Regions from separate parts of the Kocuria sp. CPCC 205297 genome, predicted to be linked through region 3. Evidence: riboswitches for the same ligand, from Rfam matches in the RefSeq annotation. Region 3 holds a riboswitch; each other region holds the start of a gene.
What was found. A riboswitch is a leader RNA that binds a small molecule or an ion and turns the genes downstream of it on or off. The one in region 3 is predicted to bind thiamine pyrophosphate.
Positions count from the first base shown of each region.

Region 1: another riboswitch for thiamine pyrophosphate. It lies ahead of RF650_RS02560 (3-oxoacyl-ACP reductase); the one in region 3 lies ahead of RF650_RS04835 (ECF transporter S component).
Region 2: another riboswitch for thiamine pyrophosphate. It lies ahead of RF650_RS06530 (bifunctional hydroxymethylpyrimidine kinase/phosphomethylpyrimidine kinase); the one in region 3 lies ahead of RF650_RS04835 (ECF transporter S component).

Region 1 covers NZ_JAVKPY010000002.1:210,708-220,702, reverse strand. The annotation lists gene RF650_RS02595 (ABC transporter permease) at 8-1,744, opposite strand; gene modA (molybdate ABC transporter substrate-binding protein) at 1,741-2,511, opposite strand; gene RF650_RS02585 (molybdopterin-binding protein) at 2,532-2,933, opposite strand; gene RF650_RS02580 (enoyl-CoA hydratase) at 3,058-3,840, opposite strand; gene nadE (ammonia-dependent NAD(+) synthetase) at 3,990-4,817, shown strand; gene nhaA (Na+/H+ antiporter NhaA) at 5,037-6,428, opposite strand; gene RF650_RS02565 (hypothetical protein) at 6,636-6,857, shown strand; TPP riboswitch at 7,375-7,508, shown strand; gene RF650_RS02560 (3-oxoacyl-ACP reductase) at 7,554-8,318, shown strand; gene RF650_RS02555 (LLM class flavin-dependent oxidoreductase) at 8,320-9,696, shown strand; gene RF650_RS02550 (phosphatidylserine/phosphatidylglycerophosphate/cardiolipin synthase family protein) at 9,805-9,995, opposite strand, start outside.
Region 2 covers NZ_JAVKPY010000005.1:217,708-227,702, reverse strand. The annotation lists gene RF650_RS06545 (hypothetical protein) at 26-295, shown strand; gene RF650_RS06540 (vitamin K epoxide reductase family protein) at 316-954, opposite strand; gene RF650_RS06535 (Rne/Rng family ribonuclease) at 1,415-4,705, shown strand; TPP riboswitch at 4,784-4,879, shown strand; gene RF650_RS06530 (bifunctional hydroxymethylpyrimidine kinase/phosphomethylpyrimidine kinase) at 4,867-6,420, shown strand; gene rplU (50S ribosomal protein L21) at 6,658-6,969, shown strand; gene rpmA (50S ribosomal protein L27) at 7,016-7,270, shown strand; gene obgE (GTPase ObgE) at 7,422-9,023, shown strand; gene proB (glutamate 5-kinase) at 9,073-9,995, shown strand, end outside.
Region 3 covers NZ_JAVKPY010000004.1:105,109-115,103, reverse strand. The annotation lists gene RF650_RS04840 (ABC transporter ATP-binding protein) at 1-938, opposite strand, end outside; gene RF650_RS04835 (ECF transporter S component) at 935-1,558, opposite strand; TPP riboswitch at 1,617-1,723, opposite strand; gene RF650_RS04830 (DUF4235 domain-containing protein) at 1,844-2,116, opposite strand; gene mnhG (monovalent cation/H(+) antiporter subunit G) at 2,244-2,609, opposite strand; gene RF650_RS04820 (monovalent cation/H+ antiporter complex subunit F) at 2,606-2,875, opposite strand; gene RF650_RS04815 (Na+/H+ antiporter subunit E) at 2,872-3,519, opposite strand; gene RF650_RS04810 (Na+/H+ antiporter subunit D) at 3,516-5,153, opposite strand; gene RF650_RS04805 (Na(+)/H(+) antiporter subunit C) at 5,143-5,673, opposite strand; gene RF650_RS04800 (Na+/H+ antiporter subunit A) at 5,670-8,771, opposite strand; gene RF650_RS04795 (MFS transporter) at 8,991-9,995, shown strand, end outside.

The sequences.
Region 1 (9,995 bases), on a different contig from region 3:
GCCGCGCTCAGTCGGCGGTCGTGCGCGGTGCCGGATCCCGGTTGCCGGCCCGCTCCAGCCGCACCACATGGTCCGCGAGCTTGGCCACGTCCTGCGGGTCGTGCGTCACGATCATTGCGGTGCGCCCGGCGAGCACCCGCTGGAGCACCTTCCTCATCCGAGGCCGCGCGGTCACGTCCAGGGCGCTCAGGGGCTCGTCCAGCAGGATCACGCGCGGCTCTGCGGCCAGCACCCGCGCGATCGCCACGCGCTGGGCCTGCCCGCCGGACAGCTCGTCCGGCATGCGCTGGGCGAACGCCCGCGCGTCCACCTCGCGCAGCCACGCCAGGGCACGACGCCGCGCCATCGCCTTCCCCGCGCCACTCGCCCGGGGGCCGAAGGCCACGTTGTCAAGCACGTTGAGATGGGGGAACAGCAACGGTTCCTGGGCCATCAGGGCCACGCCCCTGCGATGCGCCGGGACCCACATGTCCTGGGCCGCCCCACCGGCGCGCAGCACGGATTCGTCCCCCACCCGGATCTCACCGCGGTCGGGGGCCAGCAGGCCCGCGATCACGTCGAACACGGTGGACTTCCCCGCGCCATTGGGCCCGATCAGGGCCGCGGTGGTTCCCGGCTCCACCGTGAACTCGGCGGCCACACGGCGGCGGTCGTGTTCAACACGGACCATCAGTCCGGGCGCCTCCCCCGCCGCGCGGGGCGTGCTCACCCCTAGGCCCGACGCGCCCCCGGGTGCAACCGCGGATGCGGCTGCGGTCCTGACCACGGCGCCATTCCGCCCGGCCCCGGCGTCCGCCGTCCCAGACCCGGCCGCGGGTCGGTCCCCGACCGCATGGGCAGTGCGGCTGTCCTTCGAGGACTGCGTCGAGCCACCGGACCGGGGCCGTGATCCCTCCGGATGGGGACCCCACTGCGGACCCGGCGCGAACCACCGGGTGAGGTTGGCGCGGAAGCCGGCGCCGCGGCGTCGTCGGGAGGGAGCACTGACCCCCACGACGAGCAGAGCAACGATCACGAGCAGCAGGGAGAGGGCCACGGCGGCGTCGGGATCGGTCTCGCGCTGCAGGTAGATCTCGAGCGGGAGCGTGCGGGTCACGCCCTGCAGGCTGCCCGCGAACGTGAGGGTGGCGCCGAACTCGCCGAGGCAGCGCGCGAAGGACAGCGCGGCCCCGGAGAGCACCGCGGGCAGCACCAGGGGCAGCGTGACCCGGAACAGGGTGCGCGTGGGGGATGCACCAAGGCCCGCCGCGGCCCGTTCGTAGCGAACGCCCGCGGTGCGCAGCGTGCCCTCCAGGGAGACCACCAGGAACGGCAGGGCCACGAACGTCTGGGCGAGCACGACGGCCGCGGTGGTGAACGCGATGTCCACGCCCGCCGAGGACAGGGGGCCGCCCAGGAAACCCATGCGTCCGAAGGTGTACAGCAGCGCGATACCGCCCACCACGGGTGGCAGCACGAGCGGCAGCAGCACCAGCGAGCGCAGGAGCGTGAGGCCGCGCACGGTGGAACGGGCCAGTACCAGGGCGAGCGGGCACCCCAGCACCAGGCACAGCGCCGTGGACACGACCGCGGTGCGAAGGCTCAACCACAGCGCGGCGAGCGAGGACTCGCTCGTGAGCAACTCCCCCAGGTGCGCCCAATCGATGCGCAGCACCATGCCGAGCAAGGGCAACAGGATGACCAACGCCCCCGCCACCGCCGGGACCAGGACCCACCGGGGGGTCGTGACGAACCCGCGCGTCACGGTGCGCCGAAGCCCGCGTCCTCCAAGACCTTCCGGCCCTCGTCACCCTGGACGAGGTCCACGAACTGCCGGGCGAGCTCCGGCTCCGCGGAATCCTTGAGGACGACCACGGGGTAGTTGTTGACCGCCTGATCCGTGCGCGGGATCTCGACGGTCGTGACCCTGTCCTGCGCGGACTTGGCATCCGTGACGTACACGATCCCCGCGTCCGCCTGCCCGGAGGTCACCTTGCCGAGCACGTCCGTGACCGCGTTCTCCTGGCTCACGGGGTGGAGCGCGACACCGTTGGCCTTCTCGATCTCCTGCGTGGCCGCACCGCACGGTACCTCCGGGGCGCACGTGACCAGCTTGACGTCCCGGTCCACCACGTCCCGGAAGGAGGTGATGTCCGCGGGGTTGTCCTTGGGTACCGCGAGGGTGAGCACATTGGTCGCGAACACGCTCGGCTCCCCCGCGGCCAGGCCCGCGTCCGTGAGCTTCTTCATGTTCTTCTGGTCAGCGGAGGCGAAGACGTCCGCGGGGGCGCCCTCGGTCAGCTGTTGCACGAGCCCGGACGAGCCTCCGTAGTTCATGCTGACCTTCACCCCCGGGTGCGCCGCCTCGAACGTGCGCGCGAGCTCGTCGAAGGAATGGGTCAGCGAGGCCGCCGCGGACACCCGCAGGGTCGTCTCCTCATCGGACGACGACGCCGCGTCCCCTCCCCCGTCCGACGCTCCCGCGCACCCGGCCAGCGCCACCGCGCTCACCGCGCAAGCCAGGGCGCGCATGCGTGTCGCCGCGCGCCCCATCACTTGCGCCCCTCGGTCTCGACGATGACCGCGGTGGACTTCACCACGGCCGTGGCAACGGCCCCCGGTTCCAGCCCCAGGTCACGCACCGCTTCCGTGCTCATGAGCGAGACGATCCGGTGCGGGCCGCACTGCAGCTCCACCTGGGACATCACGGGATCGGAGGTCACGGCGGTCACGAGTCCCACGAGGCGGTTGCGCGCCGAACTGTTCACCCCGGCGGGATCCTGAGGGCTCACGGCGTTGTCGCGCGCGTATGCTGCGAGTTCGGCGCCGTCCACCACGGCGTACCCCGCGGAATCCTTGTGCCCGGTGAGCGTGCCTTGCTCGGTCCACCGCCGGACGGTGTCGTCGCTGACGCCCACGAAGGTCGCGGCCTGGGAGATACGGAGGTGTGTCATGGGAGCAGCTTATCCGCATCTGCGTAACCACAGCCCTGTTTGAACCGCACTTGCGTGGTGTTGACCTGACACGCGACGACGCCGCGCGGACCGGGCCGCGCGGCGTCGTCGTCCCCTACAGGGCTCATTCGTGGGAGAACCGCGCCTTACGCTTCTCCGCGAACGCGGACATGCCCTCCTTCTGATCCGCGGTGGAGAACAGCCCGTGGAAGACCCGCCGCTCGTGCTGGACGCCGGCCCACAACCCGGACTCGTACGCGGCATTGACGGTCTCGACCGCGTGCTGGGCCGCGGGCTTGGACATCTCCGCGATCTTTCCGGCGACCTCCAGGGCGGTGTCCATGAGCTCGTCCGCTGCGACCACGCGGGAGACCAAACCGGAACGCTCGGCTTCCTCGGCGCGCATCTGCCGTCCGGTGAGGATCATGTCCATGGCCTTGGCCTTGCCCACGGCGCGGGTGAGGCGCTGGGTGCCGCCCATCCCGGGGATCACACCCAGGGCGATCTCGGGCTGACCGAACACTGCAGTGTCCGCGGCGAGGATCAGATCGCACATCATCGCGAGCTCGCACCCACCGCCGAGCGCGTAACCGGCCACCGCGGCGATCTTGGGGGTGCGCAGCCGGGCGAAAGCGTCCCACCCCGCGAAGAAGTCCTCGTGGTACATATCGGACGCGGACTTGCCGGACATCTCCTTGATGTCAGCACCGGCCGCGAAGGCCTTCTCCGAACCTGCGAGGATCAGCGCGCCGATCCCCGAGTCACGGTCCAGCTCGGTCGCGGCGGCCACCACGTCCCGCATGGTCTGTTCGTTCAGCGCGTTCAGTGCCTTGGGACGGTTCAGGGTGATGACACCCACGCGTCCCTCGCGGCGGACTTCAATGGTCTCGTAGGAGTTCTCGTTCATGTGATCAGCATCTCATAGGTCCCCCGGGGGGCGGGTCCGAGCGTGGGGGTCCAGCACCGGGGCCCAGCGCCGGCCTTCGTCCTCCGCGCCACGGGACGGGCCGGCGGTAGGCCCCTGTCCCCGCGGGAACCGGCCACTAGCATGAACGCATGCGTGAATTGCAAGCACAGATCATTGCCGAGCTCGGCGTCTCTCCGCAGATCGATCCGGAGCGGGAGGCCCAACGCCGCGTCGACTTCCTGAGCGACTACCTCAAGGCCACGCACACCGCGGGGTTCGTCCTGGGGATCAGCGGCGGCGTGGACTCCACCCTGGCCGGGCGCCTGGCCCAGCTCGCGGTCGAGAAACTGCGCGAGGACGAGATCGAGGCCGAGTTCGTGGCCATGCGACTGCCTCACGGGATCCAGCACGACGAGGCCGACGCCCAGGCGGCGCTCGAATTCATTCAACCGGACCGGGTCATCACGTACGACGTCGCGCCGGCCGTCCGCGGTTTCGAGTCCGCCTACGGTGCCGCGACCGGTGAGCAGCTCACCGATTTCACCCGCGGTAACACCAAGGCCCGCGTGCGTATGACGGCGCAGTACGCAGTGGGCGGGGACCACAACCTGCTGGTGATCGGCACGGATCACGCGGCGGAATCGGTCACCGGGTTCTTCACCAAGTTCGGCGACGGCGGCGCGGACGTCCTGCCCCTGGGCGGGCTGAACAAACGGCAGAACCGCCAGGTGCTCGCGTACCTGGGGGCCTCCGAGCAACTCGTAGGCAAGGCCCCCACCGCGGACCTCCTGGACGAGAACCCCGGGCGCACGGACGAGGACGAGCTGGGCCTGCGCTACGACGACATCGACGACTTCCTCGAGGGCAAGGACGTCCCCGAGGAGATCGCGGAGAAGCTGGAGCAGACCTTCCTGCGCACCCGCCACAAGCGCACCGTGCCAGTGACCCCGGCGGATGCGTGGTGGCGGGAGGGTTGAACCCGCTCCCGTTCAGCGCCGACGCCGCCGAGCGGGTTGTGCCCGGCGGCGTCACTCACTGGGGCCCCGGTGATGCGGGCCCTCAGCGCGTCGTGGAGTGCCATGGCACGGCCCCGTTCCACGCGATCCCACCTCGCGACTGACACAGTTTCGGCCCCGGGAAGCGCCCGGCACATGCCCTCCGCAACGACCACCGCAGGGGACGGAAGCCCCCGGTCCCTACGCCTCTGCGGCGTCGTTCCCGAACACCCGGGGTGACGCGCTGCGGTAGCGGCGGTTGCGGACCGCCAGCACACCGCCGGCCAGCACGGCCGCCAGGACCGAGGCGGTCAGCACGGCCACTTTGGCCTGGTCCCCTGCGGCTGCGGACGGGTCGAAGCTGAGCTCCGAGATCAGCAGAGACACCGTGAACCCGATCCCGGCCAGCAGCGCGATCCCCACCAGGTCGATCCACCGGTAGGACGGGTCCAGCTTGCGTCCGGTGAGCACGGTGGTGAGCCACGTTGCCGAGATGATGCCCAGGGGCTTGCCCAGCACGAGTCCCGCGATGATGCCGAGCGTGACGGGGGCGGCGAGCGCCGTCGTCAATCCGTCCCAGCCGCCCACCGTGACGCCCGCGGAGAAGAACGCGAAGACCGGCACCGCGAACCCGGCGGACAGGGGCCGGACGCGGTGCTCCAGGTGCTCGGCGAGCTCCACGGGCTCCCCGGAGGCCTTCCCCGCGAGAACAGGGACGGCGAAACCGAGCAGCACGCCGGCAACCGTGGCGTGGATCCCGGCCTCGTGGACCAGGGCCCACGTGATCACGGCCAGCGGCACCAGGATCACCCACGCGGCCCACGTGCGGTGCGCGAAGAAGCGGGGGAAGCGGTGTGCGAGCAGCCCGAACACGGCCAGCGGGACGAGCGCGAGCAGCAGCGGGAGCACGTGCACCTCATCCGTGTAGAAGATCGCGATGATGGTGATGGCCAGCAGGTCGTCCACCACCGCGAGCGTCAGCAGAAATAGGCGGAGCGCGCTGGGCAGGTGCGAGCCCACGATCGCGAGGACGGCCACCGCGAATGCGATGTCCGTGGCGGTGGGGATCGCCCAGCCGCCCAGGGTCTCGGGGCTGCCGAGGTTAACGCCCGCGTAGATCAGAGCCGGGAGGACGACGCCGCCCACCGCCGCCGCAATCGGCACCGCTGCCTTGCCGAGGTCCCGCAGATCACCCGCGACGAACTCGCGCTTGAGCTCCAGGCCCACGAGGAAGAAGAAGATCGCGAGCAGTCCGTCCGCGGCCCAGGCGCCGAGGCTGAGGTTCAAGTGCCACGGCTCGTAGCCGACCTCGAGGTCCCGCAGCGCGAAGTAGCTCTCCGCGAAGGGCGAGTTTGCCCAGACGATGGCGATGACGGCGGCGACCACCAGGAGGATGCCGGCCACGGTCTCGCGGCGCAGGACGTCCTGGAGGCGGGAGAGGACACCGCCCGAGGGGTGGTCGGGCTCGCACGGGAGCTCAGGATGGTTGAAGAAACCGGGCTCCGAGACGAAGCCGGAGGACTCTTCCCGCTCCACGGGCTCCGGCGATCCGGGCTCACGGTGGGCAGGGGTGGTCGTGTGGTGCTGGGGCATGGACTTCTCCAATGTCGACGGGCATCACGCTCATTACCGCCGACCAGACTTCCCGGCACACCAGCCAGCAAGGGTAGCAGGGCGCTTTTGCGCGGCGCACGCGGGGCGGCTTTCAAGAAGGTGGTCCCGCAGCAACCCACTCGGCTTCTCTGTCGCTGCGACCCGGGACACGAGACGATCTGGCAGTGACCTGCCTACGGTGGGGGCATGCTGAAACGGAATTCGGTGGGCTTGCTGATCCTGGGGTCCGCGATGGTGGCCCTCTTCGTGATCACCTTCATTGGAGCGCGGGAATCATGGCTGCTCATGACCCTGGAACTGCTTTTCGCCGTCATCTTTCTCACCAAGGCGGTGCAAGAACGGCGTGCAGAAGTCGCGGCACAGCGCCGTCGAGCGGCGCGCCGCCCCGCGAGCAACGGCCTGTCTTGACCGAGCTGCCACCGGCGGGACCGGTTATCCCGGACTGCGGTGCGGCTGTGGCTTGGAAACACGAGTCAACATCAGGCTGATTCCCCACAGGAACAGGACCAGCAGCGGTACGAGAGTCATCATGGACGGCTCGTCCACGACTGTCACGCCGCCCACGTTCTCCCAGGTGCATGTGTGGCCCAGTGGCACCCAGCTCCACCCCGGCTCACCGTAGATCGAGCTTCCGTCGCCCAGTTCGCAGGACAGGGATCCGGAGTACACGAGTCGCTCCGCCACAAGCCCTCCGATCCAGGCGAGTACCGCTGCGAGCCACAGCACCCATCCGACGTTCCTTGCCCGCGAAGCGGCTGTTGGGTGTGACATTCACCCGTCTCCGTTCTGGCTGCCGTGCCCCTCCGCCGAGCGCGCTGCCGGTTATTTGGTCTCGCCACTTTCCTATCAGGGTTCCCTGCGACCCCATCCTTCTCGGTCAATCCGCTCACTTGATCCTCGCCAAACCTCCTTGACTACACTGACCACCAGTGACACGGGGTGCCGCCACCCTCCCCCTTCTCGCCCACCTGGCACGGAGTGGGGGACCGCAGCGGCTGAGATGACACCCGTCGAACCTGTCCAGTTAGTACTGGCGAAGGGATGTCACGGTCGCACCGCGCAGGTGGCGCACCGCTTTCTTCGCCGTGAGCCACAGGAGTGAGCATGCGGATCGAGAACACCATCGTCCTGGTCACCGGCGGAGCCCGCGGGCTCGGGGAGCACCTCAGCCGGGCGTTCGCGCGGGAGGGCGCGCGCGTCGTCGTGAACTACCACTCCAGCGAGGAGCGGGCCCGCGCGCTGGTCAGCGAACTCGGGGAGGACAGGGCACTCGCGGTCCAGGCGGATGTGACCGACGCCCACCAGGTTCGGGACATGGTCGCCCGGGCCCGGGAGCACTTCGGCGCGCCCATCACCGTGGCCGTGAACAACGCCCTGGTGGACTTCAGCTTCAACGGGGACGCCCGACCCACCCTCGAGGACCTGACCGCCGAGAACCTTACGCAGCAGTTCCAGGGCGCCGTGGTGGGCGCTCTCAACGTGATGCAGGCGGTCACCCCGGGTATGATGGAGGCCGGTGAGGGGCGCATCATCAACATCGGCACCAACCTCTTCCAGAACCCCGTGGTCCCCTACCACGACTACACCGCCGCGAAGGCCGCCCTGCTCGCCCTCACCCGCACCGCCGCCAAAGATCTCGGCCCGCAGGGCATCACCGTCAACATGATCTCCGGCGGCCTGCTACGCACCACGGACGCGAGTGCCGCTACCCCGGCCGAAGTCTTCGACGCCATTGCCGCCGGTACGCCCTTGGGTCGGGTCACCAGCCCGGAGGAGTTCGCGGACACCGCCCTCTTCTTCGCCTCCGACTGGTCCCGCGGCGTCACCGGGCAGAACCTCGTGGTCGACGGTGGACTGGTGATGGACTGACATGGCCGCCCCGCACGACACCGCGCGGACCCCGTCCGCCGCCCCTGCGGCGTCCACCCGTCCCACCCAGGTGAACCAGCCGCCCGGGACACCCGCCCGGACGCTGCACCTCAACGCCTTCCTCTACGGCGCCGGCCACCACCAGGCCGCGTGGCGCGCGCCGGGCTCCCCGGTGCACCGCCTCACGGACATCGCCTACTACGAGGAGCTCGCGCGGACTGCCGAACGCGGTCTGTTCGACGCGGTGTTCTTCGCGGACGGGCACAGCGTGGGTGACGTCTCCGGCGGACCCCGCTGGAGCCTGGAACCCCTGACAGCGCTGTCCGCGATGGCGCGGGCCACCGAGCGCGTCGGCCTGGTGTGCACGGTGTCCACCACGTTCTTCACCCCGTTCCACGCGGCCAGGATGCTCGCGTCCTTGGACCACATCTCGGGCGGGCGAGCGGGGTGGAACGTGGTGACCTCCATGTGGGACTCCGAGGCCCGCAACCACGGCTACCGGGCCATGCCGACCAAGGATGAGCGCTACGAGCGCGCCCGCGAGTTCGTGGAGGTGGCCCGCGCCCTGTGGGCCAGCTGGGACGAGGACGCCGTCACCGCAGACCCGGAGGGCCGGTGGGCTGAGCCCTCCAAGCTGCACCGCCTGCACCACGAGGGCCGCCACTTCCTGGTGGATGGACCCCTCACGGTTCCGCCCTCCCCCCAGGGGGAGCCGGTCCTCTTCCAAGCGGGTGCCTCCGGGCCCGGCAAGGCACTCGCTGCCGACTTTGCAGAGGGGATCTACGCCGTGGCCTACGATCTGCCCGCCGCGCAGGAGTACTACGCGGCGGTGAAGGCCGAAGTGGCCCGCGCCGGGCGTGATCCCGGTTCCGTGATCGTGATGCCCGGTCTGGTCACGTACGTGGGCCGCACGCACGAAGAGGCCCTCGAGAAGCAGGCCAGCGTGGACCGTTTGCTCCCTGTGGAGCAGTCGCTCGCACAGCTCTCCACGTTCGTGGAGCAGGACTGCGCGCAGTGGGACCTAGATGCGCCCGTGCCCACGCTGCCGCCCCTGGAGGAGTTCACCGGTCCGCAGGGCCGCTACGGCACCATCCTGCGGATCATCGAGGCCGAGCGTCCCACGGTCCGCCAGTTGCTCGGCCGCCTCGCCGCCGGCGGGGGTCACTGCACGATGGTGGGCACCCCGGAGTCCATCGCGGATCGCATGCAGGAATGGTTCGACAACGCCGGCGCGGACGGCTTCAACCTCATGCCGCCCGTCCAGCCGGACTCCCTGGACGACTTCGTGGACCTCGTGGTCCCCGAACTCCAGCGCCGCGGCCTGTTCCGCACCGCGTACACCGCCACCACGCTGAGGGGTCACCTCACGCGGGGTTGAGGCCCCGCTGCGCAACCCCGCCACAGGACGACGACGCCGCCCCGCACGGCGGGCGGGGCGGCGTCGGCGGCGGCGCCAGCGGTGTCGTCGTCGATCGGGAGGGTCCGGTCAGAGGAACGGGCGCAGCGGTACCAGGATCGTCTCGGCGACCCGGGCCATGGGGTGGCGATCGCGCCATTGGGGCGAGGACAGCTCCTCACAGTGCTCGTAGTCGGCGAGGAAGACCTTCTCCATCTCGGCCGCGAAATCCGGGTCCACGATCTCCACGTTGGTCTCGTAGTTGAACGAGAGGGAGAGCC
Region 2 (9,995 bases), on a different contig from region 3:
CGGGTGGCGTCAGTCCGAGCCCACCGTGCGGGACACGCAGCACGGGCTGTTGCGGCAATGGTGCGAGGTGGGGGAACTCGAACGGAGCCGGGTCCTGCTGCGTTTGCACAATCACTTCGAGTCATCGGATGAGCTCGTGGTGGAGGAGTCGGACCTGGCCTTTCGTGACCGCGGCATCCTGACCGATCAGTTACGGCGCGCCGGGTTCGAGGTCGACGCGGTTCGGGGCGACTGGCAGCGGACGCCATTCGACGGCACGCACCCCATCACGGTGTTCGAGGCGCACGCCGTCTGAGCGCGGCGTCGGTGAACGGCTCAGGCGAAGATCGCGGTCGAGAAGCGCACCGCGATGATCCCGAAGACGATCACGAGCACCCCGATGCCCAGGAGCCACGCCCACGCGGCGGAACCGGCGGCGGTGCCACGCGAGGAACCGATCAGGCCGGCGCGGCGCATCCGCGCCGTCGTATGCGCGAGCAACAGGGTCTGGGCGCACCACACGATCATGCAGTACAGGCACAGGGCGTTGATGTGGAAAGTGGTCTGCCACCACAGCCACAGGGTGAACACCGAGCCGGCGGCGATCCCCAGCCACAGCAACCACCAGAACCAGCTGGCGTAGCGTGCACCGGCGAGCACGCCCACGGCCACGGCGATCACCACGGCGTACGCCACGATCCCGATGAACGGGTTGGGGAAGCCGAAGAGCTCCGCCTGCGGGGTGCGCATGACCGTGCCGCACGAGAGCCACGCGTTGATGTCGCAGCTCGTGCGGTGTCCCGCGTCCTTGTAGATCGCGAGCCGTTCCGCCACGAGCACGGCCGATGCGGCGAAACCCACGATCGAGAAGATCACCGCGAGCACGGCCCACGAGCGGTCCGAACGGGTGGCGTGCGCCGGAGTCGTCTCGGGTGTCCGGTCGGTCAGGGGGGTGGTCGCGGAAGTTGGGCTCACGCGCTCGATCGTAGACCATGCGCATGACGACCCACCGGGCGCGGGCCGCCCGTGGCGGCGGGCGACGCCGGCACACTCCCCGTACACGCACTGTGGTCCGGCCGAGGGAATGTGGTCCGGACCACCCGGAATGCACCCCGGCCCGGGGTGACTGTGAGATACTCCCAATGGTCGGGCCTCAGCCGCACGTGAGGAACCGACCCGGCAGGAACACCGATCTCCCTCGGTACGGACCCGCGCTCTCACAGGATCGAGCGCGTCCGGAGCGGGGCAAGTTCGCGGTCCCCACGGACCCAGCGACTCGGGCATCCGCCGGCTCGCGGACAGTGTGCGTAACACACGCCGCGCCCGCGAGTACGACTTTGACTTCCGGCGGCCGCGTGGCGAACACCGGCTCGACCGACCGAGCACACCTCGGGCCCGGGTGCGGGCGGTGTCCCGAGCAGGAGCACAACTTCACATGGAACCTGAGAAGGACAACGCGGAACAGTCACCCCTCGAGACTGCCGCCACCACCCCCGTCGAGGACAGCACCACCACCGACCCCGCCGTCACGCCTGATGCACCGGCCGACGACGCCGCCGTTCCCGCCGACACCGCTACCGGGCAACCCGCGACGACCGACGCGTCCGCCGAGGATCCGGGGACGTCCGATTCCGCGGCCACCGCTTCCGACGATGCTGGCGTTGCGAACACGCCCCCGCGCGAGATCCCAGTGGCCGAGATCCCCGAGGCCGAGCAGCCCGCGGAGAGTATCGAGGACGAGATCGCGCTCGATGTCGAGGACGCAGCCGGTGACGCCGCTGAGAGCGCCCGCGAGACGGATGAGCAGGCCGCTCTGCGCGCCGACGGGCCCGAGCAGACGACGCAGGCCGGCGAAGGAACCGGCTCGGCCGAGGCGAGCGACGAGCAGACCGACACCTCGGAACAGACGGACGCGCAGACTGTACAGGTCGAGAAGTCCGCGAACGACCAGCCCAGCACCCAGGAGAACTTCGGGGCCTTCGGTCCCGGCGCCTCCCTCATGTTCCATGCCCCGGACCCGGACGAGATCCGCCGTGCCGCCGAGGAGCAGGCTGCCCGACTGCGCGAGGCCGCCAAGGAACGCGACGCCCAGCGCGAGGCCGAGCGGGCCGCGCGCAATGACGTGGACAGCGAGGACGACAAGTCCGGCGAGGTCACGAGCAAGCGGCGTCGCCGGCGGCGTCGCGGTGACGAGGACATGGAACTCGTGGACGAGTCCGACGGCTCGGTGACCCGGGTCCGCGCCCCGCGCGGTGCCGGTGAGGGCACGGGCAGCGACGAGGTGACCGGGGTCAAGGGCTCCACGCGGCTCGAGGCCAAGCGTCAGCGTCGTCGTGAGTCCCGGCAGTTCGGCCGCCGCCGCCACGTGATCACCGAGGCCGAGTTCCTGGCCCGGCGCGAATCCGTGGAGCGCAAGATGCTCGTGCGACAGAAGGACGACCGGATCCAGATCGGTGTGCTCGAGGACGGGATCCTTGCCGAGCACTTCGTCTCGCACACCCAGCAGGACTCGCTGATCGGCAACGTGTACGTGGGCAAGGTGCAGAACGTGCTGCCGTCCATGGAGGCCGCCTTCGTGGACATCGGCCGCGGCCGCAACGCCGTGCTCTACGCCGGTGAGGTGGACTGGGACGCCGCCGAGCTGGGCAGCAAGCCCCGCAAGATCGAGAATGCCCTGAAGTCCGGGGACACCGTGCTCGTGCAGGTCACCAAGGACCCCGTGGGGCACAAAGGTGCTCGGCTCACGAGCCAGGTGTCCCTGCCCGGTCGCTACCTCGTCTACGTCCCGGGCGGTTCCATGACGGGGATCTCCCGCAAGCTCCCGGACGTGGAGCGCCAGCGGCTGAAGAAGATCCTCAAGGACCGGTTGCCGGAGGGTGCGGGCGTGATCGTGCGCACTGCGGCGGAGGGCGCCTCCGAGACCGAGCTGACCAACGACATCAACCGGCTGCGCTCGCAGTGGGAGCAGATCCAGGACAAGGCCAAGTCCACCAAGACGCTGGCCCCGGAGATGCTGTACGCGGAACCGGACCTGACCATCAAGACCGTGCGGGACGTCTTCAACGAGGATTTCTCCGCCATGGTGGTCCAGGGCGAGCAGGCGTGGGACAACATCGAGGCTTACGTGACCTACGTGGCGCCCGACCTGCTGGACCGCCTCGAGCGCTGGACCGGCGATGACGACCTCTTCGAGCACATGCGCGTGGAGGAGCAGATCCAGAAGGCCCTCGAGCGCAAGGTTTTCCTGCCCTCCGGCGGATCGCTCGTGATCGACCGCACCGAGGCCATGACCGTGGTGGACGTCAACACCGGCAAGTTCACGGGCTCCGGGGGCAACCTCGAGGAGACCGTGACCAAGAACAACCTCGAGGCCGCCGAGGAGATCGTGCGGCAACTGCGGTTGCGTGATATCGGCGGGATCATCGTGGTGGACTTCATCGACATGGTTCTGGAGTCCAACCGCGATCTCGTACTGCGCCGGCTCGTGGAGTGCCTGGGCCGGGACCGCACGAAGCACCAGGTGGCCGAGGTGACCTCCCTGGGTCTCGTGCAGATGACGCGCAAGCGCATGGGTACGGGGTTGCTCGAGGTCTTCTCCGAGCCGTGCGAGGAATGCGCGGGCCGCGGCGTCGTGGTCCACGACCACCCCTTGAAGGGCCGCTCCGGCGCGGCTCCCTCCGACCAGCGCGGCACTCGACACGAGCGTAAGCGTTCGCGCAACAAGCAGCACAACGGTGCGCAGGACAAGCCCAGGAACGGCAACCAGCACCACGGTTCGGACGAGCCGGACCAGGCGCGCGTGGAGGCCACCCGCACGGCGTTAGCGAACATCGCCGCGGCCTCCTCCCACGACGAGTCCGGCGACGCCGCACGGAATGCTTCCCAGGGCACCGCACCGCAGTCCGGGGGCGGGCAGGCCGAGGACACCGGTTCCCAGGAGCAGCAGACCTCCCGCGGTCAGCAGGGCGGGGAGCACGCGTCCGAGAACTCCCACGGGGAGTCCGAGGGCGGGCGCCGTCGCCGCAAGCGTCGCGGCAAGCGCAGCCGCGGTCGCGGTCAGCAGGGCGAGGACAACGCCGTGCAGAACGACGGTTCCGACCGGGACGGTTCCGGGAACGACTCGCGCGGGGATTCCCGGTCCGAGGACCGTTCCGGTGGGGACTCGTCCGCGAGCCTCACGATCCACGGCGAGGTCATCGAACTGCCCCACGGGCAGTCTGAGCAGCGGGGGAGCGAGGGCACCCAGGAGGCCCTGTCCCTGGATTCGCTGAGCGCCGCGTTCACGGATGCGGGCGAGGACGAAACCTCGACCGAGGGTGCCGTTCAGGATGCGGACGCCGCGCCCCAGCCGCGAGAGGCCGTGTCGAAGCGGTCGGCCGCCGGACACGCGCCGTCGAACTCCGGGACTGCGCAATCCAGTGCAGGGCAGACGAGTGCCGCGCAGCAGCAGAGTTCCGGGGCGGCGTCGTCCGCCGGCGGGAACCGGCCGGCGGAGGCGCCGGCGGCTCCGGCCCGACGGCGTCGTGGGTCGCGGCGTGCCGTGGCGCCGGCGGCCGCGCCCGGAACCGCGAGGGTGGAGACCCACGAGTACACGCAGGAACGGCAGGTCAGCCGTTTCACCGCGGAGGCCGGGGCCGCGACCCCCGCGGCGTCCGGTGACCAGCCCACCATCGTGGGTGTGGGCATCAAGGCTCAGGACATCACGATGACCGGCAAGCAGGACTGAGTGACCGGCGGCTGGATCCGTCGCCACGCGAGCACCGCAGGGGCACCCGGGATTCCGGGTGCCCCTGTGGCATGATCGGGGACACACACGGGGTGCTGCGCACTGCGGCTGAGAACACACCCGTCGAACCTGATCTAGCTCGTACTAGCGAAGGGATTGTCGTGGACACCACGCCTTCTACCGCCATACCCCGCGTCCTCTCTATTGCCGGAACCGATCCCACGGGCGGGGCGGGTCACGCCGCGGACCTGAAATCCATCGCCGCACTGGGCGGGTACGGGCTGAGTGTGATCACCGCAGTGGTCGCCCAGAACACCCGGGGCGTCGTGAGCGTACACACCCCACCCGTCCAGGTCCTGCGGGACCAGCTGGACGCGGTCGCCGGGGACGTCACCCTGGACGCGATCAAGGTGGGGATGCTCGGCTCCGTGGAGGTCATCGACACGGTCCGGGACTGGCTCATGGTGGGGCGCGCACCCGTGGTCGTGATCGACCCCGTCATGGTCGCCACGGCCGGCGGGCGATTGCTGCGTCCGGACGCCGAACGGGCCCTGCGGGAGCTGCTGCCCCACGCGAATTTGATCACCCCCAACCTCCCGGAACTCGCGGTGCTGGCCGAGCGCCCCGTGGCCGCGACCTGGGACGAGGCGCTCGAGCAGGGACGCGCGGTCGCGGCGGCGTTCCATACCCGGGTCCTCGTGAAAGGTGGCCACTTGGCCGGGGACACGACCCCGGACGCCCTGTTGCTCCCCGGTCAGGACGAACCCGCCGCGTTGTTCGAGGGTCGCAGGGTGCACACGCGTAACACCCACGGCACCGGGTGCTCGCTGTCCTCCGCGGTGGCCACGGTCGTGGCGCGGACCGGGGACTGGCCCGAGGCGATCCGCACGGCCCGCACATGGTTGCGTGGTGCACTGCGCGGCGCGGACGAGTTGCACGTGGGTCACGGCAACGGTCCCGTGCACCACATGCACCACGTCCAGCACCTCGTCACGGATCCGGCGTTCGTGATGACGGCCGCCGCGGAATCCGAGGGCCCCCGGTTCACCGACGAACTGTGGGAGGAGAGCGCCCCGGTGCGTGAACGCATTGCCGCCCTGGCGTTCATCCGGGGCCTCGGGGACGGCACCCTGGACCCGGGCGAGTTCGAGCTGTACCTGGACCAGGACATGCAATATCTGCAGTACTACTCCCGGGCGCTGGCCCTGCTCGCGGCCTCCGCCCCGGACGAGCGTTCGCGCGAACACTTCGCCGCGGCGTCGGCCTCCGTGGTCTCGTTCGAGTCCGCGCTGCATCGCGCCCGGCTCGGGGACCGGGAGCCCATGCCGCCGAGTGACGTCACGAGCAGTTACGCGGACTTCCTGCTGGCGCGCACGGGTCAGGACGGCTTCGCGGTGGGCTCCGCCGCGATCCTGCCGTGCTACTGGCTCTACGCCCACGTGGGTGCGGAGCTCACCCGTCGTGCCCGCGTCGCGGGACCGCAGCACCCGTTCGCCGACTGGCTCAGCACATACGACGATCCGGACTTCCAGACCGCGACCGAGTCGGTGCGCGAGATCGTGGACCGGGAGGCCGCCCACGCGGACCCGGCCACCAGGGAGCACATGCGCCGCGCGTTCCACCGGGCGTGCGCGCTCGAGCTGGCTTTCTTCGCGCAGACGACCCCGGCGACGTCGCCAGAGGGCGAGCGGCGCGCCGCGGCGCAACTGGCATGACTTCGGGTGATCGGGTAGGCTGGGGTGTCGGTGCCGAGCGCCGGTGTGTGTCATATCCAGTTCACGCACCAGGTTGCGGCACACTCGGGCGGACATCCTGAATCGATGCGATAGCCACGCGGAGAATGCGGTCGGTCATGGATCACCGCGGCGTGATGTCTCGACATTCGCAGTCCTCCAGGAGTACGCCCGACCCACACACGTAGTCCATAGATGTCGAGAGAAGTGAGTTCCCAAGTGGTGTACGCGATTGTCCGCGCAGGCGGCCGCCAGGAGAAGGTTTCCATCGGAGACCTCGTGACCCTTGACCGCGTCGCCGGCGAGGCAGGCAGCACCGTAGAGCTTCCTGCGCTGCTGCTGGTCGATGGGGACAAGGTCACCTCCGACTCCAAGACCCTGGCGAACGTCAAGGTCACCGCCGAGATCGTCGAGGACCTGCGCGGTCCCAAGATCTCGATCATGAAGTACAAGAACAAGACCGGTTACAAGAAGCGTCAGGGCTTCCGCGCCGAACTGACCACCGTCAAGGTCACCGGCATCGACGCCTGAGTATCCGGCTCCCCACATACGTTTCCAACGAAGGTAGGCACACACCATGGCACACAAGAAGGGTGCGAGCTCCACTCGCAACGGCCGTGACTCCAACGCCCAGTACTTGGGTGTGAAGCGCTTCGGCGGCCAGTCCGTTAACGCCGGCGAGATCATCGTCCGCCAGCGCGGTACGCACTTCCACCCGGGCGTGAACGTGGGCCGCGGCAAGGACGACACCTTGTTCGCCCTGGCCGCTGGCGCCGTCGAATTCGGCACCCGCCGCGGTCGCCGCGTGGTCAACATTCAGACCGCCGAGTAATTCTCGTTCGGACCCCTGGGTCCACCCGCCGCCACGACTCCGTGGCGGCGACCACTAGAGGGTGGGCGCTTCACGCGCTCACCCTCTAGTCTTTTCAGAAGACCCCGGTCGACCCGCTCGCAGCAGGTGACCCCTACCACCGAGGAGCCGCGTGGCTAGTTTTGTAGATCGAGTGATCGTGCACGCCACGGGCGGTAACGGCGGCCACGGCTGCGTGTCCGTCAAGCGCGAGAAGTTCAAGCCCCTGGGCGGCCCGGACGGCGGCAACGGCGGCGACGGTGGTTCGGTGATCCTGCGTGTGGACGGTCAGTCCACCACGCTGTTGGGTTTCCACCACGCACCCCACCAGAAGGCCCCCAACGGTGAGCCCGGCAAGGGGGACATGCGCCACGGTTTCAAGGGCCAGGACCTCGTGCTCTCCGTCCCGGACGGCACCGTGGTCAAGGACCGGCAGGGCAACGTGCTCGCGGACCTGCTCGGTGAGGGCAGTGAGTTCGTGCTGGCCGGTGGCGGCCAGGGCGGACTGGGCAATGCCGCACTGTCCTCGCCTAAGCGCAAGGCCCCGGGCTTCGCTCTACTCGGTGTGCCCGGTGAGGAACACCAGGTCGAGCTCGAACTGAAGTCCATCGCGGACATCGCCCTGGTGGGCTTCCCCTCCGCGGGCAAGTCGAGCCTGATCGCGGCCATGAGTGCCGCGCGCCCCAAGATCGCGGACTACCCGTTCACCACCCTGGTGCCCAACCTGGGTGTGGTCCAGGCGGGTGACACCCGCTTCACCGTGGCGGACGTGCCGGGGTTGATCCCGGGTGCTTCGGAGGGCAAGGGGTTGGGACTCGAGTTCCTGCGGCACGTGGAGCGCTGCGCCGCACTCGTGCACGTGATCGACTGCGCCACGCTCGAACCCGGACGGGATCCGCTGAGCGACCTGGACGCCCTCGAACAGGAACTGTCCCACTACGCCGAGGCCATCCGCGACGACGACCCCACCACGATCCCGCTGACCGAGCGCCCCCGACTCGTGGCCCTGAACAAGGTGGACGTGCCCGAGGCACGGGAACTGGCCGAGTTCATCCGTCCCGAACTCGAGGAACGCGGCTACCCGGTCTTCGAGATCTCCACGGCCTCGCACGCCGGACTGCGGGAACTGGGCTTCGCGATGGCCGAGCTCGTCTCCCGTGCCCGCGAGCAGGAGGAACAGCGGGAGGAGCAGCGCCGCGCGGAGACCGTGCTGCGCCCGGAACCCGTGCGGCGTCGTCGAGGGAAGGACCGCAAGGAGTTCGAGATCACCCGCGAGGACCGGGCGGGGGAGCCGCTGTACCACGTGCGCGGCGTGAAGCCCGAACGATGGGTGCAGCAGACCGATTTCAACAACGACGAAGCCGTGGGATACCTCGCGGACCGCTTCGCGAAACTCGGGATCGAGGACGAACTGTTCCGCATCGGCGCCCGCCCGGGCAACGCGGTGCTAATCGGCCCCGAGGACAACGGTGTGGTCTTCGACTGGGAGCCCACCATGGTGGGCGGCGCCGAACTGCTCGGCGGCCCGCGCGGTTCCGACCTGCGCCTCGAGGACACGTCCCGGCCCACGCGCCGCGAGAAGCGGGAACAGTTTTACGACCGCATGGACGCCAAGGCCGAGGCCCGCGCGGAGCTCGAGGAGCAGCGCCGCGCCGGGATCTGGACCGAGTCCGTGGACGACGCGCGAGATCGACGCCGTACTTCCGAGCCGAAGGAGACGCACGACAGTGAGTGACACGCCCCACGTGGAGAAGACCCCCACCGAGACGATCGACGTCTCGGCCATGGAACAGCAAGCGGCCAAGTCCGCGATCCAGCTGAGCACCGAGAGCCGGGGGAAGAACCGCCGCTCTCCCATCACCCGCCGTGCGGATCTGCCCATGGCCCGGCGCGTGGTGGTCAAGGTGGGGTCCTCGTCCCTGACCTCGATCGAGAACTCGATCGATGAGAACGCGCTGCGCAGCATCGTGGACGCGCTCGGCCGGGTCAAGGCGCAGGGCGTGGAGGTCGTGTTCGTCTCCTCGGGTGCGATCACCGCGGGGCTGCAGCCGCTCGGACTGTCCCGCCGGCCCAAGGACCTCGCCACCAAACAGGCCGCGGCCTCCGTGGGACAGGGTCTGTTGATCTCGCGCTACACCGACTACTTCGCGCGCTACGACGTCACGGTGGGTCAGGTGCTGCTCACGGCCGAGGACCTCATGCGCCACTCGCAGTACAAGAACGCGCATCGCCAGATCGAACGGTTGCTGGACCTGGGGATCCTGCCGATCGTCAACGAGAACGACGCCGTGGCCACCCACGAGATCAAGTTCGGCGACAACGACCGCATCGCTGCGCTCGTGGCGCACCTGATCAAGGCGGACGCGCTGTTGCTGCTCTCGGACGTGGACGCGCTCTACACCCGGCCCCCCAAGGACGGCGGGGAGCGCATCCCCACCGTCGAGGATCCCATCACGGATCTCGAAGGCGTGGAGATCGGCACGATCGGCCGCGCGGGCGTGGGCTCGGGCGGGATGGTGACCAAGGTGCAGGCGGCGCGCATCGCGGCGTCGTCTGGCATCCCCGCGCTCGTGACCTCCGCCGCGAACATCGAGAGTGCGCTGGCCGGCGACGACGTGGGCACGTGGTTCGCCACCACCGGCGGGCGGCGCAACGTGCGGTTGCTGTGGCTCGCGCACCTCGCGGACATCAAGGGCACCCTGACCCT
Region 3 (9,995 bases):
GTATCCTGCGCAGACTCCGCGACATCCGAAGCCCTCATGGGCGACGCGGCCGGCGCATTCTCCGTAGGCACAGCGGGCGGCGTGATGCCGTGTGGCGCCGCGGAGGCAGCCGTCTGCCGTACCGCGGGATCCATACCATTCGAGGCATGCACGGGAGTGCGAGTGCGCGGCACCCAGCCGGGGACCCACGTACCCTGGTGCTGCAGCAGGTCCCGGGCGTCCTGCAGGGTCTGCTGCGCGGGGCCGTCGAAGGCCACCCGACCGTCGTCGCCCAGCACGATCACACGGTCCACAACCGGTTCCCACAGGGCCACCCTGTGCTCCACGACCACAAGGGTGGTCCCGTCCTCGCGCACCGCATCGGCCACGGCGCGGCACAGCTGCTGCGCCCCCTCGTGGTCCACGCTCGCCGTGGGTTCGTCCAGCAACAGCAGCCGCGGGCACATGGCCAGGGTCCCGGCGAGCGCGAGACGTTGTTTCTGCCCCCCGGACAGTGCCGTGGTGGGGTGGTCGAGCGGGAGCTCCAGACCCGTGCGCGCGAGCGCTTCCCGCACGCGCGGCCAGATCCGCTCGCGGGGGACGGCGAGGTTCTCGAGGCCGAACGCGACGTCGTCCCCCACGCGCGAGAGGACCACCTGCGTCTCGGGGTCCTGGTGCATGAAGCCCACCGTGCCGCGGGCGTCGCGCGGGTCGACACCCCCGACGCTCAACCCGCCCGATGCGGAACGGCCGTCAGGGTCCTGGTCCACACCGGCCAGTGCCTGCAGGAGCGTAGACTTGCCCGCCCCGGACGGGCCCAGGAGCAGGACGCGTTCGCCGGGCTCGATGATCAGGTCCAGGTCCACCAGACTGGGCGTCTCGCGGCCGGGGTGATGCCATCCGAACCCCTCCAGGACCACCCGCGCGCCCGTGAGCTGCACGGTCGGTTCCGCGGTCATCGGCGCACGGCGCCGGAGGCCAGTGCTCCGAGGACACCCGTGGCCTGCAGGGCCTTCATCACGGCCCACATGAGCAACCCTGCGATCACGGCCCCGGAGAGCGTGGTCAGCGCCGCGTAGACGACCTGCTGATCCAGGGCCCACTCGAAGTTGTACATGATGTTCTCGCTCACGCCCAGGAACAGCCCGGATACAGCCCCACCGATCGCCGCGGTCACGGGACCGAACCGGCGGTAACGGGTCAGGAGGAACACGACCTCCACACCGAGGCCCTGCACCAGACCGGAGAGCACCACGAGCCACCCGAAATGCGTTCCCAGGAAGCCCTCGATCACGGCCGCGAGCAACTCGCAGAACAGGGCCGCGCCCGGTTTGCGGATGATCAGGGCGCCCAGGGTACCCGCCACGAGCCAGCCCCCCGCGATGAGCCCCGCGGACGGCGGGTAGGCCACCGTGCCCGCCGAGACCGCCGGGTACAGGAGGTTGGACCACATCCAGAAGATCACGGCGCACACCGCGGCCAATACGGCGGTGACCACGATGTCCACGACCCGCCACGACGAGCTGCGGTTGCCGCTTGCGCGAGGTGTACGGGTGGGGGTGTTACCGACCTGCGTCATGCTGAATCCTCCTGAAGATCCCAGGAGGGGAAGAACACCACCCGCCGTTGCGAGCGGGTCCTTGAGATACTCGACTCCCTAGCGCCGGTACGAGCCGGATCAGGTTCGAGGGTCTGCGCTCACGCGCACTCTCAGCGCCGCGGTGGCGCTCCCCTGTCGTTGAGACGCCAGTCTAGCCCACGACGGCGGGTGGCCGGGCATCTCGCGTGCCCAGCCACCCGCCGTCGTGCGTACGTCCTACGCGGCCCCGGCCCACCCGTACAGGGGGGCGCGGGACCCGCCGGCTCAGATCTCGCTCTGGGAGCTGCGGGAGGGATCGGAGTCCTTGGACTCGAACTTGGCCACCTGGCGGGAGATCCCCACCTTGATGACGGTGCCCACCACACCGGTGATCACGGCCCAGATGATGATGTCGGTCCAGGCCTCGTCCGGGTCCGGGTTCTTGGCTGGGGGCTCGTTGCCCGTGACCTGCTTCCACACCGCGGACAGGCCCTTGTTGGCCAGGGCCACGCCACCCAGGGACGCCACCGTGCCGAAAATGTCCATTACCTTGTTCATGAGGTTCTCCTTGTCTTGTGGGTGCCGACGGCACCGGGCGGCCGACGACGTCGTGCTCGTTGCCCAGCATACGAAGCGCCGGGCGCGACGGGGCGGAAGGAACCCGGTCCCACCGAGAATTACGTCCTCAGCGAGATTCTTCCTCGCCGACGCGAGCGACGACCTCGCGCAGCTCGTCCTCCACGAGGTTCTTCTGGTTCAGGTGCTTGGAGCGGTAGGCGGCGCGGCCCACCATGTGCGCGGACACGGGCACCGTGAGCAGCTGGAACAGCCACGCGAGGATCATCAGCGGGATCATGCCGGGATTGCCGCTCTCGATCGCCACGGCCGTGAGCAGCAGGAGCAACCCCAGGACCTGGGGTTTGGTGCCGGCGTGCATGCGCGAGAGCAGATCGGGGAAGCGCACCAGACCCACCGCCGCGGCCAGGGACATGAGGGACCCCCCCACGAGGCACAGCAGCGCGATGACGTCCAGGACGGTGTGCCAGTTCATGAGCGCTCCAACCCCACATTGCGCGCGACCGTCACAGACCCCAGGAAGCCCACCAGGGAGATGATCACGAGCAGGATGATGTTGCTGGAGTGGTGGTTGTACACCATCTCGATGGCGAGACCCGCACCCACGATCGCGAGCAACACGTCCGTGGCGATCACCCGGTCCAACAGGGACGGGCCCTTGGCCAGCCGGTAGATCGTGCCCGCGGCCGCCACGGTGAGAATCGCACCGCACACCCACACGGCGACGTCTAACATGGTCATGGCCGCTCCTCCCCACGGCCGTCCAGGGCCTTGTTCATCTTGGTGGTCGGCGACGCGACGGCGCCGGAGGCGTCCGCGCCACCCGCGCCACCCGAGGCCTCCAGTCTCGCGAGGTCCTTCTTGGAGCCCATGATCTTGATCCACGCCGCCTCGATATTAAGCGCGGACTCCCGGAACGACTCCGCTTCCTCCGGCGTGGAGACGTCCAGCACGTGGAAGTACAGGATCCCGTTGCCGCGATCCACCTCCACCACGAGCGAGCCCGGGATCAGCGCCATGGTGTGACCCACGGCCGTCATGAGCAGGTCATTGTTCTGCCGCAGCTTCACCCGCAGCACTGCGTTGTGCACCTTGGGGCCCTGCATGAGCGCGACACCGAACACGTGGATGCTGGCCCGGGCCACCTGCCAGATGAATGTGACCACGAACAGCGCGAAATGCAGGACGTTGAACCGCCCGGACAACCGCACCGGGGGCAGCGTGAGCGTGCGGGTCACGAACACCGCGAGGATCAACCCGAAGACCAGGTTGCCCACGCTCCAGTCACCCCACAGGGCACCCCACACGACCACGAGCCACAGGATCAGGGGCAGCTCGGCCCGCAAGGAGTTCCGGGAGCGTCGCTGCATCGGGGACGTACTCATCGGCCCTCCTCGCTCACACCACCGGGACCCACGGGGGCCAGCACGGCATTGACGTATCGATCCGGATTGTTCAGGTTCTCGGACGCGTTGTCCGCGAGATCGAACAGCGGCCCGGCGAAGACTGTGAGTGCCACACCCACCGCCACGAGCGCGGTGGTCGCGCCCACCATGGTCCCGGGCAGCAGCACCACGGGGGACCGGCCGGAGAAGCGGCTGCCGGACTTGCCCGCCACCGCGCGGGACGTGCGGGGGCGGCGGCCCTCCGCGGTGGTGGCGCGCAGCACGGGGTCCGGGTACTCGGCGTCGTCCACGTTGCGCAGGAACACGCGGTTCCACACGCGGATCAGGGCCATGAGCGTGAGCAGCGAGACGAACACGGACACGCCCACGAGTAGGTAGCTCAGCCACGTCCCGGCCTCGACACCGGCCTCCAGGAGGGCCACCTTGCCCAGGAAGCCCGAGAACGGCGGGATGCCGCCCAGGTTCAGGGCCGGGATCATGTACAGCACCCCCAGCAGCGGAGAGATCTTGAGCATCCCGGCGAGGCGGTCCACGTTGGTGGAGCCACCGCGGCGCTCGATCAGCCCGGCGACCAGGAACAGGCTGGTCTGGATCACGATGTGATGCGCGATGTAGTAGACCACCGCGGCCAGGGCGGCCTGCGTGCCCAGTGCGATGCCAAAGATCATGTAGCCGATGTGACTGATCAGCGTGAACGAGAGCATACGTTTGATGTCGATCTGGGCGAGCGCGCCCAGGATGCCCACGATCATGGTCAGCAACGCGACCCACATCAGCAGGTCTTTGATCTGCGTCCCGGGGAACAACAGGGTCTCGGTGCGGATGATCGAGTAGACGCCCACCTTGGTCAACAGGCCCGCGAACACCGCGGTCACCGGTGCGGACGCGGTCGGGTAGGAGTCGGGCAGCCAGAAGGACAGCGGGAAGATCGCGGCCTTGACACCGAACGCGATCAGCAGCATCAGGTGCAACTGCATCTGGGTGCCCTGCGGCAGGTCCGCGAGCTTCACGGACAGGTCCGCCATGTTCACGGTGGCGGTGGCGCCGTAGATCATCCCCAGGGAGATCAGGAACAGGATCGAGGAGATCACCGAGACGACCACGTAGGTCACGCCCGCGCGGATCCGCTGCGCCGTGCCACCCATGGTGAGCAGGACGTAGGAGGCGGTCAACAGGATCTCGAAGCCCACGTAGAGGTTGAAGAGGTCACCCGCGAGGAACGCGTGGGACACACCCGCGACCAGCAACAGGAACGTGGGGTAGAAGATGGAGATGGGGCCCTCGTCGTCCCCGCTGGCCACACCCTCGCTGACCGCATAGATCAACACCGCGAGGGACACCACCACGGAGACCACGAGCATGAGCGCGGACAACTGGTCCACGACCATCACGATGCCGTACGGGGCGGCCCAGTCCCCCAGGTGCACGACCTGCGGACCCTGGTTCCATACGTTCGCGAGCATGAACGCGTTCAGGATCAGCGTGAGCACCATGGCGCCCACGGTCACCCCGCGCTGCAGCCGGTTGCGGTGGACGATGATGAAGTTCAGGGCGGCGCCGAGGAACGGGATCAGGACCGCGAGCGGCGCGAACTGTGCCAGATCAGTGGTCATGCGGGCTCCTCCCTCGCGCCTCGGAGAACTTCTCGGCCCTGTAGTGACCAGGCGATTCGGCGGCCTCTTCCTCGTTGTGACGCGACGGTGCGAACCGGGCGTCCGCGTGGTTGAACTCGGAGGTGTCCTGCGGCAGGGCGTCGTCGTCCTCGGCGTCGTACGAGGACTGCTGCGCCACGCGGCGGTCCTGGAGGTCGTCCTGGATCTCGTCCCGGCGGGCCAGGATCCACGAACGCCAGATCATGCTGAGGATGAAGGCGGTCGTGGCGAGCGAGATCACGATCGAGGTGAGCACGAGCGCCTGCGGCAGCGGGTCCGAGTACTCCGAGGGGCCGCGGGCGGCGTCGTACAACGGCGCGATGCCGGGCGTGCCGCTCGTGTGCAGGATCAGCAGGTTGGCCCCGTTGGTGAGCAGCATGATGCCCAGCAGTACGCGGGTGAGCGAGCGTTCCAGCAGGAGGTAGACCCCCACGGAGAACAGCACGCCCATGATTACCAGGAGTGTGAGATTCACGGTCATCGCTGTGCCTCCTGGGGCTCGTCCCCGGAGACCAAGGAGCCCTCGGGAGCGTCAGGGTCGTCCGCCCTGTGCGCGGTGACCTCGGGGCCGTTACGGGTCAGGCGGATCCGGGCGCCGCGGCCCGCGCGCTTCTTCCGGGACTCCACGGCGGAACGCTCGATCCGTTCATCGATCCGCCCGCCCAGGGAGCGCAGGATGTCCAGTACCAGGCCCACCACGATCAGGTAGACACCGATGTCGAAGATCACGGCGGTGACGAACTTGACGTGACCGAAGACGAGCATGTCCCACTCGAACGTGTAGCTCTCCATCACGGCCCCGCCGAAGAACACGGGGACGATCGCGTACAGGGAGGCGATCGCCAGGCCCGCGCCGAGCATCCAGCCCGCGTTGACCGGGGTCGCGCGCTCGAGCTCGAAGCGTCCGCCCGCGAGGTAGCGCAGGGTCAGGGCGAGGGAGGCCATCAGGCCGCCGGCGAAGCCACCACCGGGGATGTTGTGCCCCGCGATGAGCAGGTAGAAGGACACGAGCATGAAGGTGTGGAACAGCAGCCGGGCCACGACCTCGAAGATGATCGAGCGCCGCTCCGGGGCGAGCGTGCGCCCCGCGAGCAGGAACGGGTCCACGTCCGGGCGGGAGGTGAACCGGCGGGCGACCTCGAGCTGTTGGGTGTTCGCGTGCGGGAAGTGCGCTGCGGAGTCCGCGCCACGCACGATCTTCAGCTGCTGGGTGTCCAGCTCGTGACGGTCGCTGCGCAAGCGGTCCCCGCGTCCCTTGACGAAGATCAGGGACGCGATGCCCGTGGCGGCCACCGCGAGCACGGTGATCTCGCCCATGGTGTCCCACGCGCGGATGTCCACGAGCAGGACGTTGACCACGTTGGCGCCGTCGCCCATCTCGTAGGCCATCCGCGGCAGTTCCAGGGAGATCCGTTCCGCCGACCGCGAGGACATGGAAAACACCGCGAGCGCCATCATGAACAGTCCGAACACCACGGCGAAGACCGCGCGCAACACGCGGTGCCCGGTGGGCCGGCGGTTCCACAGCGGGCCGGGCAGGGAACGCAGGGCCAGGACGAACGCCACGAGGGAGATCGTCTCCACGAGCGTCTGGGTCAGGGCGAGGTCCGGCGCGCCGTGGAGGGCGAAGGTCAGGGCAAGGCCGTAGCCCGTGACCGAGACCAGCAGGACGGCCAGGAACCGCTTGCCCGCGGTGAGCACGAGCAGTGCCGCCACGATCATGGCGACCCCGGTGACCAGCTGGGCCGGGGAATCCGCGTAGCGGAACCCGGCGAGCGGCGGGGTCTCGTTCCAGAACAGGGCCACGAGCGGCACCACGATCGCGGTTACGAGAATCACGGACAGGTAGAACATCAGCGAACCACGCTGGGTCCGGCCGGTGAGCCACACCGCGACCATGTCCAGCACGTTGATGATCTTGCGGTAGACGAAGTCACCGGTGGGCAGTTCCGGCAACCGGTCCTGAAACGAGCCCACGGGCCGACGCGCGACGTACAACAGAGCGCCCACACCGATGATCAGCGCGGAAAGTCCCAGTGCCGGGGTCAGCCCGTGCCACAGCACCAGGTGCACGTGGGATTCGGCGACGTCCGGGAACTGTTCCTGGTAGCGCACGATCCCGGCCTCCACGGGAGCGGGCCACAGGCCGAACACCACCGTGAGCAGGGCCAGCACCGCAGGCGCCACGAGGAAGGCCCACGGCACCGGGGTGAACTCGCCGATGACCGACTGACCGTCCTCGGCGGCGTCGAGATCGGAGAACTGCGCGGGCTTGCGCGCGAAGCCGCCCCACAGGAACCGCGCGCTGTACGCAAAGGTGAGGATGGAGCCGAGCACCACGCACACGAGCGCGATCATGGCGAGCGGGTCCGAGGCGTGGTCCACGAACGCGGTGAGGACGGCTTCCTTGGTCACGAAGCCGAGCAGCGGCGGGATCCCGGCCATGGACGCCGCACCGATCATGGCCACCACGAACAGCATGGGTGCCGTCCGACCCACACCGGAGAGCCTGCGGATGTCACGGGTCCCGGCCTGGTGGTCGATGATGCCCACGCTCAGGAACAGGGTGGCCTTGAACAGACCGTGCGCGATGACCATGCCCATGCCGGCCATCGCGGTGTCCGCGGTGCCGAACGCCACGACCGCGGTGATGAAGCCCAACTGGCTCACCGTGCCGTACGCGAGGATCAGCTTGAGGTCGAACTGGCGCAGCGCGACCCAGCCGCCGAAGATCATGGTGCCCAGGCCCAGGGTCAGGGTGACGGGCAGCCACCACTGGGTGTCCACGAACCCGGGAGCGAGCCGCGCCACGAGGTAGATCCCGGCCTTAACCATGGCCGCGGCGTGCAGGTAGGCGGAGACCGGGGTGGGCGCCGCCATGGCGGCGGGCAGCCAGAAGTGGGTGGGGAACAGCGCGGACTTGGAGACTGCGCCGGCCAGGATCAGCACGAGCGCCACGTCCACCGTGGTGGAGCCCAGGAGCTCGGGGGCCGCCTCCAGGACCCGGGAGATCCGGAAGGTCCCGGCGGCGTTGCCGAGCATCACCAGGCCCACGAGCATTGCCAGACCGCCCGCGGTGGTGATGATGAGCGCCTGCAGGGCCGCTCGACGCGCGGCGAGCTTGGTGCGCGAATAGGAGATCAACAGGAAGGAGAGCACCGAGGTGATCTCCCAGAACACGAACAGCACCATGAGGTCGTCCGCGGTGACCAGACCGAACATGGCGCCCGCGAAGGCCACGAGCTGAGCGGCGAACGGGCCGATGCCCTGGGCGTCCGACTTGAAGTAGCGCGCACAGTACGCGAGGACGAGTGCTCCCACGCCCAGCACCAGCAGGCACATCATGTACGCGAGGGAATCCATCCGAAAGGACAGCGAGATCCCCAGCTGGGGGATCCATTCCACGGTGGTGGTCCACCCGTCCACGTCCGCGTGGGCGCGGGATGTCTGGGTGAAAAGCCAGATCAGACTCGCGAGCGGGACGAGAGCCACGAGGTAGAAGCCGGAGCGTCCGGTGCGCTTGAGGATCGCGGGTGCACACAGGGCCGCGAGCCCGTGGACAAGCAGCACCGCGATCATAGGACCTTACCTCTCGAGCCACGGATTACCCACGAGTACCTGTGAATGGGCCCACGGGGATCCGGGCGGAAATGGGGTGTCAGTTTCGGGTTCCCCAGCATAACAAAGCAGGGTGACTGCCCGTTTCGCCGCACGTCACGGGCCCCTCGCCGCGGCGCCCCCACTGCCCAGGTGCGCCGGGCCCTGGGCGGGAGGGCACAGGGCCCGTAGGGTGAGCCCATGACCGGTCAGCACCCGTCCACGGCGGCCCCTGGACGTCCCCCGCGCGCCCCACGCCCTGGCGAGGACAGTTCGCGCGCCCGCGTGCTCATGTGGTGCCTGTGGGACACCGGCACGTCCGCGTACAACGCCGTGATGCTCACGTTCGTGTTCACCGTGTACCTCACGAGCCCGGCGTTCGGGTCGAGCGAGTACACGTCCACGGTGCTGAGCGTTGCCATGACCGTTGCGGGTTTCGCGATCGCGTTGACGGCGCCGCTGATCGGCCAGCGCAGCGATTCCCGGCGGTCCCGCGCCACGTTCCTCACCGGCAACACCGTGGTGCTCGTCCTGTGCACGGGTCTCGCGTTCCTCGCCCGACCCGATCCCGCCTTCCTGTTCCTGGGCGTGGGGCTCGTGGCCGTGGGCAGCGTGGCCCAGGAGTTCGCCACGGTCAGTTACAACGCCATGCTCCCCGCGCTGGCCGGTCCCCAGCACATGGGTAAGGTCTCCGGGTGGGGCTGGGGCGCGGGGTACGTGGGCGGGATCTTCGCCCTCGCTTTCGTCCTGTTCGGTTTCGTCACACCCGGGTTCCTGGGCATCCCCACCGACGACGCCCTCAACTACCGCGCCGTGGCACTGTTCAGCGCGGCATGGATTCTCGTGTTCTGCCTGCCCCTCATGCTCAAGGCGCGAAGTATGCCGTTCAGAGCATCCATCAACGACGCCGCTGCGGTCCCCGCACAGCCTCGCCACCGCGGCATCCTGGGCGCTTACGTCGAGCTCTTCCGCACCATCGCGGCCCTGTGGCGGGTCTCGCGTGCCACGGTCGTCTTCCTGCTCAGTTCCGCGGTCTACCGGGACGGACTGGCCGGGGTCTTCACATTCGGCGGGGTCCTGGCCGCGGGTAGCTTCGGGTTCTCGCTCACCGAGGTCGTCATGTTCGCGGTTGCGGCCAATCTCATCGCGGCGCTGGGTGCGTTCGTGGGCGGCGCCCTCGACGACGCCGTGGGCCCGCGCGCGGTG